3 linked regions of the Candidatus Puniceispirillum marinum IMCC1322 genome follow. The protein of the gene in region 3 interacts with the protein of the main gene of each other region in a pairwise test. Links are inferred from orthologs where the notes say so. Each region holds a gene or a part of one and is shown on either strand. Other genes may lie near its edges. The genes, in order: dnaE, dnaQ and SAR116_RS07675.

Region 1 (6,718 bases), 1.1 Mb from region 3 along the record:
AGTTTTCAGACTGGCAAAACCGCCTTCCATCCGACGTTTCATATCTTCGATGTCAAAATCAGCCATTTCCCCTACCTTTAGCTAAATTAAAGTCCGATGCCATTCATTGGTCAGTGCACGATGGTAAACTTGCCCTGATGCCGCAATACGCTAGCAAACCCACCTGCGCTTTCAATAGAAAAAACAAGGATGGGTATATTGTTCTCGCGCGCTAAAGAAATAGCAGAAGCGTCCATCACCCGCAAATCATCTGAAAGCACCTGCAAGTAGCCAAGTTCGTCATAGCGCTTTGCATTTTTATCTTTTTCTGGATCAGCCGAATAAACGCCATCAACACGCGTACCTTTCAGCAAGGCATGACAATTCATTTCGGTGGCGCGTAAAGCGGCGGCGGTATCCGTAGTAAAAAATGGATTGCCGGTTCCAGCTGCAAAGATCACAACACGGCCTTTTTCAAGATGCCGCGTTGCCCGACGACGTATATAAGGTTCACAAACAGCACTTATTGGCAATGCCGACATGACCCGCACAGGAACGTCCAACTGTTCAAGCGCGTTTTGCATGGCAAGGGCATTCATAACCGTTGCCAACATGCCCATATAATCACCAGTCGCGCGTTCCATACCCGCGGCGGCACCAGACACGCCCCGGAAAATATTACCGCCACCAATGACAAGGCATACCTCGACACCCGTGGCGATAACGTCTTTTACCTCTATGGCGACTTTGCTAACCATTTCAGGATCAATACCATATGAACGTCTGCCCATCAGAGATTCCCCTGAAATTTTGAGCATCACACGTTGATATTTCAAATCCGTTACGGTTTCGCTATCTGTTGCCAAGGCTAACTCCTGTGTTTTTCACTTAGGAAAGTTGTGCAGCAACTTCCGCCGCAAAGTCTGACTCTTCGCGTTCAATACCTTCACCAAGATTAAACCTTACAAATGCCTTAAGGGCAATGTCTGCACCGGCATCTTTACCTGCTTTGATGATGACATCTTCGATCCGAGTTTCACCATCAATAACGGACGTTTGCTCAAGCAGAACGACTTCCTGATAGTATTTTTTCATCCGACCTTCGACCATTTTTTCGGCGATTTCCTGAGGCTTGCCAGAGGCTTTGGCCTGTTCGATCAACACGTCGCGCTCACGCGCAACCATATCGGCATCAAGATCATCAACTGATAAGCTAGCTGGCGATGTTGCCGCTATATGCATGGCTACCTGCTTACCCAAACCATTCAACACATCAGCTGATGCGCTTGATTCCAGAGCCACAAGAACGCCAATACGGCCAAGACCGTCAGCTGTCGCATTATGCATATATGAAACGACAGAGCCGCTGGAAACCGATACTTTTTCCATACGACGCAGTGACATATTTTCACCAATCGTTGCAATCTTGTTGGTCAGTTCTTCCGAAACGTTACGACCTGTATCCGGGTAATCCAGCGTCTTAAGCGATTCAATGTCTGAAGCGCCAAGCGCAAGCAAACCAAGATTTCTGGCGAAATCCTGAAACTCGGTGTTACGCGCGACAAAATCGGTTTCTGCATTGAGTTCAACAATCGCACCTGACGTGCCATCAACAGCAACGGCAACCAAACCTTCAGCCGCTACACGACCTGATTTTTTAGCAGCCGCCGCCAAACCCTTTGTCCGCAACCAGTCAATTGCCGCGTCCATATCGCCACCGGTCTCGCCGAGAGCTTTTTTACAATCCATCATACCTGCGCCAGATTTTTCGCGCAGTTCCTTAACTAGTGCAGCCGTCACACTCATTTTGCTATCCTTATATGCAAAGTTGTTAAAACCATTAGCCCGCAATATGCAAGCAAAGCTGTTTTCCCCACTGTGGGGAAAACAGATGTTTGTTATTCTTTGGCAACTGTGTCTTCAGCAGGTGCCGCCGTTGCCGCATCTGCGGCAACTTCAGCAGCCACCTCAACAGGTGCTTCTTCGGCAGGTGCTTCTTCGGCTGGTGCTTCAAGAGCCACCTCGACAGGCGCTTCGACAGCCGCACCAACATCACCACCACTTTTCATCAATTCGGTCTGCAAACCGTCAAGGACAGCACCTTGAACCAGCTCGCAATAGAATGTGATGGCACGCATGGCATCGTCATTACCCGGGATCAGGTAATCAACGCCTTCCGGACTGGCATTACTATCAACAACAGCGACGACCGGAATATTGAGACGGTTAGCTTCCTGAACCGCAATGGCTTCTTTATTCGTGTCGAGGATAAACAGGATGTCAGGCAGACCGCCCATTTCCTTAATACCGCCAAGTGTGCGTTCAAGCTTTTCCTGTTCGCGAGTTAGCTGTAGAATTTCTTTCTTGGTCAGCTGGTTAATCTCGCCACTTTCCATACGGGCTTCAAGATCACGCAAACGACGGATCGACTGGGATACAGTCGCCCAGTTTGTCAACATGCCACCAAGCCAGCGATGATTTACATAATATTGTCCGCAGTCACGGGCTGTTTCAGCGATCTTTTCAGACGCGGCGCGCTTTGTGCCAACAAACAGCACACGGCCACCCTTAGCAGCCACATCACTGATTGCCTTTAAGGCGTGATGCAGCATTGGGACAGTCTGCTGGAGATCAAGGATATGCGTTTTGTTGCGCTCACCGAAAATAAACGGTTCCATACGCGGGTCCCAACGACGGGTGCTGTGACCGAAATGAACGCCTGCTTCAAGCATTTGGCGCATAGTAAAAGTAGGGAGAGCCATGTTATTTACTCCTGTTCTCCGGTTAAACCTCCATGAGGGAAATGAAAGGCATATGCCTTCACCGGATGGCCTGAAGCATGGATTTTGCCATGCCGGACCGCCCTCATGTGTGAATTGAGGTGAGATGTATCGCCTTATCCATGAAAAAGCAAGCCAGAAAGCCGCATTTATCAGCCAAACAAGAATAATATTTTCAATCTGAATGAACCTAAAGGTCGCGGACTTCAAGGACCCCCGGAATACGACGCAAATTCTGGCGCAATTCACCACTCAGCTTGAAACGACCTGCCAATGCGACGCGCACATCATGCCCATCGACAGTGAAATGCAACTTGACCTCGGCCTTGCCAGGCCCATCATCACGTAAAGCCGATTTAAGCTGTTCAAGCGGTTTGTCATCGCGGATCCATAAGCCAACCCCGCCATGCCATGCCGCAACAGCATCATCAAGCAACTGTACACGCGCAGCTAGTAACCGAGGCCCATTTTCTTCAACTTTTAGATTAGCAGAAACCAGCAATGGCTTGTCATCATTTAATAAATCTGAACTATTAGACAACACATCAGAAAAGAAAGTTGTTTCAAAGACACCTGTCTGATCAGTGAATTGGACAAAGGCGAATTTGTTGCCACGTTGTGAAACACGCACCTGTTTACCGGTGATTGACCCCGCCAGATTAACGCGTTGCGGTGGCCGTCCAGCCTCGATTTGACGGTTTAATTCACTAGCCGTGATAATGCGCAGTTTTGCAAGCTGGTTGCCATATCCATCAAGCGGATGTGCTGACAGATACAGACCCAGCGCGTCAAACTCTTCTTTCAGACGATCCATTGGCACCCAGTCTTCACATGGGGTAAGCCGCAATGAACTTGCCATACTATCGGTATCGTCACCAAACAGATTATTCTGGTTTGATTCCTTGTCACGTCGGAGGGTTTCGGCATGTGCCAATAGATAATCGATGTTGTTTAATAGCTCGTGGCGATTGGCATGAAGACAGTCAAGCGCCCCTGCCCGCACCAGATTTTCCATCTGCCGCCGATTGCTGGCATCACGAGGCAGACGTTCAAGGAAATCCATCAAATGTTCAAATTTTGAACCTGCGTCACGCTTTTCGGTAAGCCGCGCCATAGCTTCGGCGCCCACATTCTTTATCGCTCCAAGCGCATAGCGAATAGCCAGCTTATCATTGTCAGATTCGGGATGATTATTGTCAGGCTCCACGCGAAAACCGGCAAAGGAATGATTGACGCAAGGCGGCTTGATTGTGATGCCCTTTTGCTGGCATTCCTGACGGAATACAGCCAGTTTTTCGGTATTACCCGCATCAAGCGCCATCGACGCGGCCAGAAACTCGACTGGATAATTAGCCTTGAGATAAGCGGTCTGATAAGACACAAGCGCATAGGCCGCGGCATGCGATTTATTGAAACCATAGCCAGCAAAGGCCGCAATCGTATCAAAAATGTCTGAGGCCAGTTTTTCAGATATCGCATTATCAACAGCGCCATTAACAAAGGTTGCCCGTTGAGCATCCATTTCGGCTTTAATTTTCTTGCCCATCGCGCGACGTAGAATATCAGCTGCGCCAAGCGTATAGCCAGCTAGCACCTGCGCGGCTTGCTGTACCTGCTCTTGATAGATCATGATGCCATAGGTTTCGTTCAGGACTGGTTCAAGATCAGGGTGCATATAGGTAATCTGCGACGGATCATGCTTACGCGCTACATAGTCAGGGATATTCTCCATCGGCCCCGGACGATAAAGCGCCACCACCGCAATGATATCTTCGAAACGGTCAGGCTTCAGGCCACGCAGAACATCCCGCATACCAGCTGATTCCAACTGGAATACGCCAACGGTGTCACCAGCTGACAGCATTTCAAAGGTTTTGATATCATCAAGCGGTATGGCATCCAGATTAATTTCAATGCCACGCTGGGCAATAAATTCAACCGCACGCTGAAGAACGGTCAGCGTTTTCAGCCCCAAAAAGTCAAATTTAACCAGACCAGCCTGTTCAACCCATTTCATATTGAACTGGGTTACCGGCATGTCCGAGCGTGGATCCCTGTAGAGCGGCACAAGATCAGCCAAAGGACGGTCACCAATGACCAAACCCGCCGCATGTGTCGAGGCATGTCTGTAAAGACCTTCTAGCGACAATGACATATCAATCAGATCAGCAACCTGTTCATCCTGATTGCGCTCGGCACGAAGATCAGCTTCGCTTTCCAGCGCCTGTGCTATGGTGGTGGGATTGGCCGGATTATTGGGAATTAATTTGGCGATGCGATCCACCTGCCCATAAGGCATTTCAAGTACACGGCCAACATCCCGCAAAGCCGCACGCGCCTGTAATGATCCAAAGGTAATGATCTGGGCAACGCGGTCTTTACCATATTTTTCCTGAACATATGTGATGACTTCATCACGGCGATCCTGGCAAAAATCGATATCAAAATCAGGCATAGACACACGTTCTGGATTCAAAAAGCGCTCAAACAGCAACCCCCACCGGAGTGGATCAAGATCCGTGATTGATAACGCCCACGCCACCACCGAACCAGCACCAGACCCCCGCCCCGGCCCTACAGGAATAGCCGCGTTCTTAGCCCATTGGATAAAATCAGCAACAATCAGAAAATAGCCTGGAAACCCCATCTGATTGATGACACCAAGCTCAAAAGCCAAACGATCTTGATACGGTTTGGCTATATCAGCTTTTGCAGCAGCATCCATGTCATCGCTATAGACATAACGTTCCAACCTGTGCGCAAGGCCATCTTCAGCCTGTCGTGCCAGCGCAACATCTTCGGTTACATCTGTGCCAGCCGTAAAAGCAGGCAGGATCGGCGCCCGTTCAGGCGACATATAGCTACAACGTTTGGCGATGGTTACAGTATTTGCAATTGCTTCTGGAATATCTACAAATAAATCAGTCATTTGTTTGCCTGATTTAAAGTAATGGTTAGGTGAATATTTGATCCGGTTTTCTTCGGAAACCTTACGCCCTGTTCCAATACAAATCAGCGCATCATGTGGACCAGCCATCTTAGGTGAATCAAACCGGCAATCATTAGTGGCGACCAGTGGCAGATCAAGATTATCGGCTAATGCGACAAGTATCGGTTCAGCCACCTGCTCAGCACCTAGGCCATGTCTTTGCAGTTCGATATAGACACGCCCCTGCATGATCGTGTTCAAAGCCTGCAAACGTGATTTGGCCAGCGATTGGCGACCATCTGATGCTGGCAAGCCGACGAATCCGTCCATCACACCGCCGGACAGCAAAATCAGCCCTTCAGATCGTGCTGCCAAGGCATCAAAGTTACAATGCGGGTTGGCGTTTGCCTCTGAATTCAGCAAAGCGTCAGATAAGAGATGGGAAAGATTTACGTAACCCGTTTCATTCTGCGCCAGCAAAACAACTTCGCCTGTACCCTGACTGTCAGTGATATTGAGCTGAGCGCCCATAATGGGCTGAACGCCCACATTGACCATAGCCTTGGAAAATTCAAGCGCCCCAAACATATTGTTGGTGTCAGTGATGGCCGCAGCAGGCTGGGCATCTTCAGACACAAGCCGCGCAAGATTCTTGATTCGCAAAGTCGATTCGGCCAGTGAATAGGCTGTATGCAAGCGAAGATGGACAAAATTGGTGGGCATTTAACACCTGTATCATGGCTGGAACAGCCAGCATAAACCATAGTGACATAAGCGCAATGGACTGGCGCTTAGTTGCCTCAATATTTTTTAAAATAAGGAATAGAAAGATCAGTTGATAGTTTCGATGACACCGTTTTTTAGCGTCAAAATGCTGTCCATTTCATGCGCTAGCTGTTGATTATGCGTAACCACCAAGGCCGCTGTATTGGTGCCATGCACAATCGCCGATAGATGTTCAAAAACACCTGCCGCCGTAACCGGATCAAGATTACCCGTTGGTTCGTCAGCCAGCAGAACGCGCGGTGCA
Region 2 (5,654 bases), 160 kb from region 3 along the record:
AGTTTTATAAACAATGACAGGCTTGCAAAGCTACTGTTAATACAGCCATTGATGTAATTATCCCGCTTTTCCCCAACTGATACCGATAATTTATCCGCAAATGTATGAGCTGTGGCCGGATTGTGGTTATCTATAGCAAAATCAGATATGCTATTTTCTATCCCCAGATTGCCCTATTTCATGCACAGGGTTTATTCCCTAGTTTTCGCATCGCAACAGGCCTGATGATATTTGCTCATGACGTGGCCAGCATAGCCATGTAAGGTTGGATAACAGCGAGGATATCATGGCACGTCAAGAATTACATATTCATCTTGTTTCGGATTCGACCGGTGAGACGGTGCATCAGATCACCCGCGCCTGTCTGGCGCAATTCCCCGATGCCGATGTGACCGAGCATGTCTGGACATTGGTGCGCACCGATGAGCATCTGGAGCTCATGTTCACGGGTCTCATGCGCAATCCGGGCATTTTGCTGATGAGCATCATTGATAAAGACATGCGTGATAAAATCGAAGCCCGCTGTAAAAAAATGGGTATCCCAGCCGTGTCGGTGCTGGATTCGGTGGTGAATTTGCTGGCGAGCGTGCTTGGCCAAGCGCAGCAGAATTTGCCAGGTGGCCAGCGGCAGATCAATTCGGCCTATTTTGCCCGCGTTGCCGCGGTTGATTTCGCCGTGAGCCATGATGATGGCATGAATATGGGCAATCTTGCCGAAGCGGATATTCTGATTGTGGGGATTTCACGTACCTCAAAAACACCAACATCGATGTATCTGGCGCATCGTGGCTATAAGGTGGCCAATTATGCGCTGGTGCCGGGGGTGCCTTTTCCAGCGCATTATCTTGACGGGCTTGATCTGTTTACCGTCGGGCTGACGAATGATCCGAAGCGGCTAAGCGCGATCCGCAAAACCCGCCAGATTGCCATGCTTGATAATGAAAATAAAACCTATGCCGATATCGGCGCGATCGAAGAAGAAGCCAAAGAGGCGCGGCGTCTGTTCAATAGATCTGGCTGGCCCGTTATCGATGTAACGCGCCGTTCGGTCGAAGAAACCGCCGCGGCGATTATCCAGCTACATACAAATTGGCGTGAAAGCAACGCATGACCCAAGATATATTTGCAAAATTACCCGCAGATAGGTTGATATTGGCATCAACAAGCCAAACACGTCAGTCGATGCTGGCGGCGGCAGGGGTTGCGTTTGATGTGCAAGCCGCACCGGTGGATGAAGCGGGCTTGCGCGATGCCGCCCTGGCTGAAGATATGGCCAAGGATGATATCGCAGTGATGCTGGCCGAAATGAAAGCGCAAGCGGTCAGTATGCGGTTGCCATCTGGTGATGATAGCTATGTGCTGGGGGCAGATCAGCTGTTGGTCTGTGATGATCAGATATTTGCCAAGCCCGCAACAGCCACAGCCGCCGCCCAGCATCTGCACGCCTTATCCGGCAAAACGCATCAGCTGATCACCGCTGCGGTTATATTCCGGCAAGGGCAACGCATCTGGCATCATATCGAAAGCGCCAATATGTATATGCGCCCGCTTGATGATGATTTTATCACTGCCTATATCGAAGCGATGGGTGATGCCGCGCTTCATAGCCCCGGTGCCTATCAGATTGAAGGGCTGGGCGCGCATCTGTTCAGCCAGATCACCGGCTGTCATTATGCTATATTGGGTTTGCCTTTATTGCAGATCCTTGGCTTTTTAAGACCGCATGGTTTAGTGCCACATGGTTTAGTACCACATGGTTTAGTGCCGGGGGGATTAACACCAGCAGGATCGTCGTCATGATTATCATCGGCCTTACCGGCATGATCGCCAGCGGCAAAACCACAGTCAGTGAGATGTTCGCAAGCCACGCGATTCCGGTGCACAATGCCGATCAGGTGGTGCATGGTCTGCTGGGCAAAGATGGCGCGGCGGTTGACAAGATTCTGGCGGCCTTTGGCCCAGATTTTGCTACTGATATTGGGGATCACGAAATTGGCATTGATCGCGGCAAGCTAGGCGCGTTGGTGTTTGCCGATCGTGACGCGCGCACAACACTCGAATCGATCCTGCATCCAATGGTCAGCGATGACCGTGACAGGTTTCTTGAACATCATCGGCATAATGCCACCCCATTCGTGGTGCTGGATATACCGTTGCTGTTCGAAACGGGAGCCGATAATATGTGTGATTATGTGATTGTCACCAACGCCGCTGCCGATGTGATCGAACAACGCGCTTTGTCACGTGCTGGCATGAGCGCCGATAAGCTGGCAGGCATTTTGCAAAACCAGATGCCCGCTGCCGAAAAAATCAGCCGCGCCGATATGGTGCTGGATACGGATATTCCGATCGCGGACACGCGTGCCCAGCTGGAAACGTGGCTGACCCGTATTGGATTTGATAGGGATCAGGGATTTGAAAACAATCGGGGCTTAGAAGATGATAGCGGCTTTGATAGCGATGTGGTGCCATGCGATAAACATCAGGCCAAACGTCTATAGCCCCAAGTCTGTTGATTTATAGTTAAAAGGATAATTTATGCGCGAAATCGCTCTTGATACCGAAACCACCGGCATAAACCCGCGAGATGGCCATCGCATCATTGAAATTGGCTGTCTTGAGTTGCTGCATCACCTGCCTACCGGCAACAAATTGCATATTTATATCAACCCCGAACGCGAGATTGACGAAGGCGCGGTCAAGGTTCACGGGCTGACCAGTGCATTTCTGGCCGATAAGCCGTTATTTGCCGATATCGTCGATGAATTTCTGGCGTTTATCGGGGGTGATCAGATGGTGATCCATAATGCGTCTTTTGATATGGGGTTTCTGAATGCCGAGCTAGCCCGGCTTGACCGGCCAGTTTTGCCGATGGATCGCGCGGTTGATACCTTGATGATGGCGCGCAAGAAATTTCCCGGGGCGCAAGCCAATCTGGATGCGCTATGCCGTCGTTTCGAGATTGATAACGGGCATCGTGATCTGCATGGCGCCTTGATCGATGCTGATCTGCTGGCCTCGGTCTATATCGAATTGCTTGGTGGCAAACAGCCAGGTCTTGGTTTGGATAATGGCACCGGATCAGGGGCCAGGTCGCGGGCAGGTCCAGCTGGGTCTGCCGGGTCTTTAGGGTCAGCTGGTTGGAGTGGTTCGGATCATGGTGCCGAAACAGCCAACGGAACCGGGCATTTTGCCATGTCTGAGACCGCGATCCGCCCGATCCGGACGCATGCGCCAAGCCCAGAAGAACAGGCAGCGCATGACGCCTTTCTTGATGGTATGGAGAATCCGATCTGGCGGCAATAGACGCTACAGGTACTATCGTTGCGACATTGCCTGGGATTTAGTGAACTTCGCCAGCCTGCGCTTCTTCTTGTTGGCGTGCCAGATTATGCTGATAAACAGCGACGAAATCGACAGGCTGGATATTCAGCGGCATGAAACCTCCGTCGCGGGTCATATCGGATACAATGGCGCGGGCAAAGGGAAATAGCAAACGCGGCGCTTCGATCATGATCAGCGGGTTCAGCTCGTTTTCGGGGGTGTTTGGCGCGGAGACAAGACCTGCATAGGTCAGATCAACCAGAAACAAAGCGGTGTCATCAGCCTTGGCTTTGGCTGTCAGGTTCAGCAACACTTCAAACTGGTCTTCGCCAATCATTTTGGCGCCAACATTGACGCCAATTTCGACATCTGGCTGGGCGGTATTCTCAGTTAGAACATTTGGCGCATTCGGATTTTCAAAAGACAGATCCTTAATATATTGCGCGTGCATGATAAGCTGGCGCATTGCCTGGGTGTTTTCGCCAGCGCCGTCGGCAGCGGCTGAATCTGTGGTTTTTGAATTATTGGCCATTGGAATCTCCGGGTTCGAATTATATCGTCACGCTCTGGGTTATAACAGATCAGGCTTGATTTTGGGGTGGCGCATTAGGGCCGTCGGTTATCGTAAAGGCCATCTAGCATGAATAAGGGGCTGGCCGCAAGATGTGACACCTATGATGGCTGGTCTATTGAGTCAGAGTAGATAGTTGTCAGTTTAGCTTCTTATCTGATTTTTTGGTCTTTGATCCCTGATCCGGGGTCTTGTCTTCGGCTTCGCCTTCGATGATGTCATTATCATCCCAGCGATGCCGATCGGATGTCGATGATGGCTGCCGATTCGTTGCCCCAAAATGTGCCCCAAAATTTGAATTATGATCGTTTGAACCCGCCTGCGCTGTGCCGGCATAGCTGGTGAAGCGCGCACTTTTACCAAGCCGCGTCGCCAGCCACAGGCCAGCCACTGTGCGGATACCAGGCAAAAATAGCGCCAGACCAATGGCGTCGGTGACATAGCCTGGCAACAGCATCAGAACCGCCCCACATAATAGGCCGATACTATCAGCCACTGATTTGATCGGCGGACGCCCCTGCGCGATATCGGTGCGCAAGCTGTCCATGACCGCGCGTCCCTGGCTTTTCAGCAAGGAAATACCGATCATGGCGGTGACAAAAACACCAAGAATGGTCAGCACAACGCCAACTTCACTACCGATAACAATAAAGGCGCTAATTTCGATCCATCCCCAGATAAAAAAGATCAGCAGGATGATTAAGTTCATTTTATTCCTTTGCGCATTTTTGTTCCTTTTGGGCATGATTTTACCCTATTAAAGCTGGAAACTGGATTTTGTGATACACATATGTCATCTATAGAAGATATTTTCTAGCCTAATGACATATGAGATGACATATGAGCTTTCTCAAAAGCACAGGAGACAACGTGCCCTATATCGATATTATCATTTTTGCGGTCATTGCCGTGTTGCTGGTTTTGCGTCTGAAATCGGTGCTTGGTCAGCGCACGGGATTCGAACAACCGCAGGATAAAAAACCTATGCAGGCCGCCAATGACGGGGATGTGGTGCCCTTTCCCAGTAATAAGGATGAAACCGGTGCGTTAAATGGCCATGGGATTGCAACGCTACGCAAAGCCGATCGCAATTTTACCGAAGCGGCCTTTCTGGGCGGTGCGACACAAGCCTTCGAGATGGTCTTGCGCGCTTATGCCGAAGGTGATCTGGCACAGCTGAAGCGGTTGCTTGGCTATGATCTGTTGCAAAGCTTTACGCAGTCGATCCAGAAGCGCAACGCGAATAAGGAAAGCCTGACGATTGACCTTGAGAACATCAAGGAAGCCAGCATCCTGAATATCGCCGTTGTTGATTCGGTTGCCGCGGTCACAGTGCATTTCCATTCGGTGCAAACGCGTATCGCGCGTGATGCCGATGAAAATATCATCGATGAAGACGAAAGCCAGTCGCAGGAAATCGTTGATATCTGGACGTTCGAGCGTGATCTGACATTGAATGATCCAAACTGGAAACTGGTTGAAACCGAAACCGCCGATGACGATAGCTAATGGTGATAGGGAATAATGGTTATGGCCAATGAGCGTGCGCAAATCCGATAAATCAGATGAAGAAGACCATGTGTTGTGGCAACGCGTAACAGCGCTTGTAAAACCGGCGATTCAGCAAAACCGGCGTTATAGTGGTAATGATCTAAATCATCAGGGGCACACTCAGGGGCGTGATGATGGTGGCATGTCACCATCGAAACGCCAACAAGCGGGCGGCGCAAAACCAGCATCTGCCAGCATGGCGGGTTTC
Region 3 (3,407 bases):
TATGCCGCCGGAGAAATCATCCGGCGATCTGCTTGGCTAGTTCACTTTTGCTAGTTCATTTTGGCGCGGGCCTTGAGGGCTTGTGCCAAGGTGCCATCATCCAGATAATCAAGTTCACCGCCAACTGGCACGCCATGCGCAAGCCGTGTCACATCAAGATTGGATGGTGCCAGTTTTTCGGCAATATAATGCGCGGTTGTCTGGCCATCGACAGTGGCCGATAGCGCCAGAATTATCTCAACAACTTCGCCAGCCTGTGCCCGGCGGAGCAATCGATCAATAGCCAGATCATCAGGGCCGCGCCCGTCAAGTGCGCTCAATGTGCCACCAAGAACATGATAGCGGCCGCGAAATACCGCCGCACGTTCCATTGCCCAGAGGTCGCCAACATCCTCAACAACACAGATACGGCTTTTATCGCGCCGGTCATCCCTGCAAATATGGCACAGATCGGCTGTATCAAGATTACCGCAATCGACACAGGGGCGCACGGTGCGGGCGATATCATGTAACTCCTGGGCAAGTGGTAACATCAACCGGTCACGGTTTTTCAACAGGAACAGCACCGCACGCCGCGCCGAACGGGGGCCAAGACCAGGAAGCCGGCCAAGACGCCGGATCAGATTTTCCAGTGATGAATCCATGTCAGATCATTATACCTAGTCAGTGGACATATAGTGCGAGGTCATCAATCAAAAGAGCAGGCAATCAAAAGGGCAGATTCATGCCCGGTGGCAGGTCTAATCCGCCGGTTATGTCGGCCATCTGCGCTTTCATCGCTTTATTTGCTTCGTCACATGCCCGATTGCTGGCCAGCAGAATGAGGTCTTCGAGCATGTCGCTGTCATTAGTGGCAAGGGCGTCCGGTGCGATCTTTACGGCTTGAAGGTGGCCTTTGCCATTGACCGTGACGGTGACAGCATCGCTGGCAACGCTGGCCGAAAAACGGGCATTGGCCATATCATCCTGTAAAGACTGCATGCGGCTCTGGACTTCCTGTGCCTTTTTCATCATGCCCATCATATTGCGCATCAGTCAGGATCCTCTTCATTATAGGTGTCGGTGTCGGTGTCTTTGTCCGGATCGGTGACGGGTGCATCAATGGCACTGATATCTTCGATCGTTGCGCCAGGAAATACAGATATAATTTTGGCAACAAGCGGCGTTTTGGCGATCGTATCAAGACGTACTGCCGCGGCATCAGCCTTGGCTTCGGCAAGGGTTTTGCCAGCAGTCTCGTCAGATAAAGACACCAGCCAGCGCGCGCCAGTCCAATGCCGTAAATGCTGGGCAAGGTCGCCAAGAAATTTTTCTGGCGGTTTGCCTGACAAGGCGATTTCCAATAATCCGGGTTGCAATGCGACAAGCCGCACATGATTGCGGATCAATGCCGCCAAAAGCATCTCGCCTTTATCTTCGGCCAAAGTGGCAATATCGGCAAGCGTGTTCAATGGCGGTGTGTCGTTTGCTGCCAGACGATCTGGCGCGGCATCAGCATCGGCATCGGTATTCTGGGCTGGCACCGTTTGCTGGTCAGGCTGGTGCTGGATGGCAACATTGGTTGATGGGGCGCCTGACATTGTGCTTGTTGGTGTGCCAGTTGGGGTGCCAGTTGGGCTGGTGGACATAGTGGTTGTTGGCGTCGCTGTTGATGCGGGTGCTGGTATGTCCGTAGATGTGGGCGAGGCACTGGCAGAGGGGCTTGATGATGCGGTGGATATTGTCGCCGCATTGCCAGCAGTGGCCTCGGGTAACGCGCGCAGAATTTCATCAGGGCTTGGCATCTGCGCAGCATGCGCCAGACGTATCAATAGCATTTCACAAGCATTGGCAGGGTTTGGCGCGGCATTCAGTTCACCATGGCCTTTGAGTAAAATTTGCCATGCACGTCCTAGCTTGGCGATACCAAGTGTGGCGAGTTCTTCGATAGACGCGCGTTCACCCTCGATCAATGTGGCGCTGGAACCGCCGGTTGCGCATAGGCTGGCACTATGGACGATATCAAGCAAATCAGCGATCAGCATTTCAGGCTCGGCGCCACGTTGATAGATATCGTTAAAGGATGCTAGCGCGCTGGCGACGTCATTTGCCAAAACCGATTTTAACAAGGCTAAAGCCTCGGCACGTCCGGGTCGGCCCAGCATGTCAGAAACCGATTCGGCAGATAATGTATCGGCTGTCATGGCGGCGGCCTGATCCAGCAAGGACAGGGCGTCACGAACCGATCCCTCGGCGGCGCTAGCAATGGCGGCTAGCGCACCAGCTTCGGCTTTAATGTCTTCCTTGCCGCAGATCATCTCTAGGTGCGAGGCCAGCAAAGTCGCAGGCACACGGCGCAGATCATAACGCTGACAGCGTGACAAGATGGTCACTGGCACTTTGCGGATTTCGGTAGTGGCAAAAATGAATTTTACCGCATCGGGCGGCTCTTCGAGTGTTTTGAGAAGCGCGTTAAAGGCGCTTTTGGACATCATATGAACTTCGTCGATGATATAGATTTTGAAACGTGCCGATACGGGCCGGTAATTAACCGCTTCGATAATTTCACGAGCATCATCAACGCCCGTATGGCTGGCGGCATCAATTTCCAGAACATCAACATGGCGACCAGCAGCAATCGCCGTGCAAGGCTCGCATGTGCCGCATGGCTCTAGCGTCGCAGCGCCATTTCCATCAGGCCCTATACAGTTCAGGCCTTTGGCAAGCAGACGTGCGGCCGAGGTTTTGCCAACGCCGCGCACGCCAGTCAGGACAAAGGCATGTGCCAGACGACCAAGCGATAAAGCATTGCCGAGAGTGCGTACCAGCGCATCCTGTCCGATCAACGCCGAAAACGTCTCGGGACGGTATTTGCGTGCCAGAACACGGTAGGCTGTAGTGGCCGTTTCGTTCATGTTGCTGACATTACCTCTTGCTCAGTACCAAAGTTACGCTTTTGAGGATACATGTTACCCCGAAGAATGCGAATGCCCAAGAGGATGGCTGAATCATTTTTAACAAAACATAAATATCTGGGGATAAATATCTGGCGAAAGCGGAAGACTGGACGACCCGTAAACGTCCCACTGCGGCTGCTTCCTTTCGGACCTGACCGGATTGGCGGGGGTAACGTCCACCCAGCCTTCCTGCTGACATATATGCGGCAATCCTATGCAATCGACAAGTTTTTTATATAAGTGGTGGTGCTTAAAGCGGCGGCGTGTCCATGTCTCGACCACGCAGACGGCTGGCTGGATAGGTGCCAAGCACATGCACCGCATCTTTCTGGCAATAGAAATGCAATTCTTCCATCGCATTCTGCATGGCCGGATCGTCAATATGACCATCAACATCCATGTAGAATTGTGCCGATTCGTGAAATCCGGGACGGATATAGGATTCAAGCTTGGTCAGATTAATGCCGTTGG

The links.
Region 1: the proteins of SAR116_RS07675 (region 3) and dnaE interact in binary tests that used the Escherichia coli proteins (3 or more experiments, as listed by UniProt). The link is inferred for Candidatus Puniceispirillum marinum IMCC1322 from one-to-one orthologs.
Region 2: the proteins of SAR116_RS07675 (region 3) and dnaQ interact in binary tests that used the Escherichia coli proteins (3 or more experiments, as listed by UniProt). The link is inferred for Candidatus Puniceispirillum marinum IMCC1322 from one-to-one orthologs.

What each region holds. Positions count from the first base shown.
Region 1 is NC_014010.1:546,081-552,798, forward strand. Bases 2,750-6,718 are described here. They hold dnaE (DNA polymerase III subunit alpha), read right to left. Parts: upstream 6,412-6,718; coding sequence 2,950-6,411; downstream 2,750-2,949. Other genes in these bases: SAR116_RS02690 (ABC transporter ATP-binding protein), read right to left, coding at 6,520-6,718. Also shown: frr (ribosome recycling factor), read right to left, coding at 1-66; pyrH (UMP kinase), read right to left, coding at 111-797; tsf (translation elongation factor Ts), read right to left, coding at 868-1,785; rpsB (30S ribosomal protein S2), read right to left, coding at 1,878-2,741. UniProt on the Escherichia coli protein: DNA polymerase III is a complex, multichain enzyme responsible for most of the replicative synthesis in bacteria. This DNA polymerase also exhibits 3' to 5' exonuclease activity. The alpha chain is the DNA polymerase catalytic subunit.
Region 2 is NC_014010.1:1,803,134-1,808,787, reverse strand. What follows is about bases 1,518-4,422. They hold dnaQ (DNA polymerase III subunit epsilon), read left to right. Parts: upstream 1,518-2,538; coding sequence 2,539-3,306; downstream 3,307-4,422. Other genes in these bases: SAR116_RS08440 (FxsA family protein), read right to left, coding at 4,035-4,422; secB (protein-export chaperone SecB), read right to left, coding at 3,344-3,856; coaE (dephospho-CoA kinase), read left to right, coding at 1,797-2,501; SAR116_RS08460 (Maf family protein), read left to right, coding at 1,518-1,800. In the rest of the region: SAR116_RS08465 (pyruvate, water dikinase regulatory protein), read left to right, coding at 287-1,111; more of SAR116_RS08460, read left to right, coding at 1,108-1,517; more of SAR116_RS08440, read right to left, coding at 4,423-4,604; SAR116_RS08435 (Tim44/TimA family putative adaptor protein), read left to right, coding at 4,736-5,404; SAR116_RS13305 (Smr/MutS family protein), read left to right, coding at 5,433-5,654. UniProt on the Escherichia coli protein: DNA polymerase III is a complex, multichain enzyme responsible for most of the replicative synthesis in bacteria. The epsilon subunit contain the editing function and is a proofreading 3'-5' exonuclease.
Region 3 is NC_014010.1:1,644,221-1,647,627, reverse strand. Bases 464-3,407 are described here. They hold SAR116_RS07675 (DNA polymerase III subunit gamma/tau), read right to left. Parts: upstream 2,895-3,407; coding sequence 1,032-2,894; downstream 464-1,031. Other genes in these bases: SAR116_RS07665 (prephenate dehydratase), read right to left, coding at 3,187-3,407; SAR116_RS07680 (YbaB/EbfC family nucleoid-associated protein), read right to left, coding at 709-1,032; recR (recombination mediator RecR), read right to left, coding at 464-644. Also shown: SAR116_RS07690 (DNA recombination protein RmuC), read left to right, coding at 1-40; more of recR, read right to left, coding at 51-463. UniProt on the Escherichia coli protein: Part of the beta sliding clamp loading complex, which hydrolyzes ATP to load the beta clamp onto primed DNA to form the DNA replication pre-initiation complex.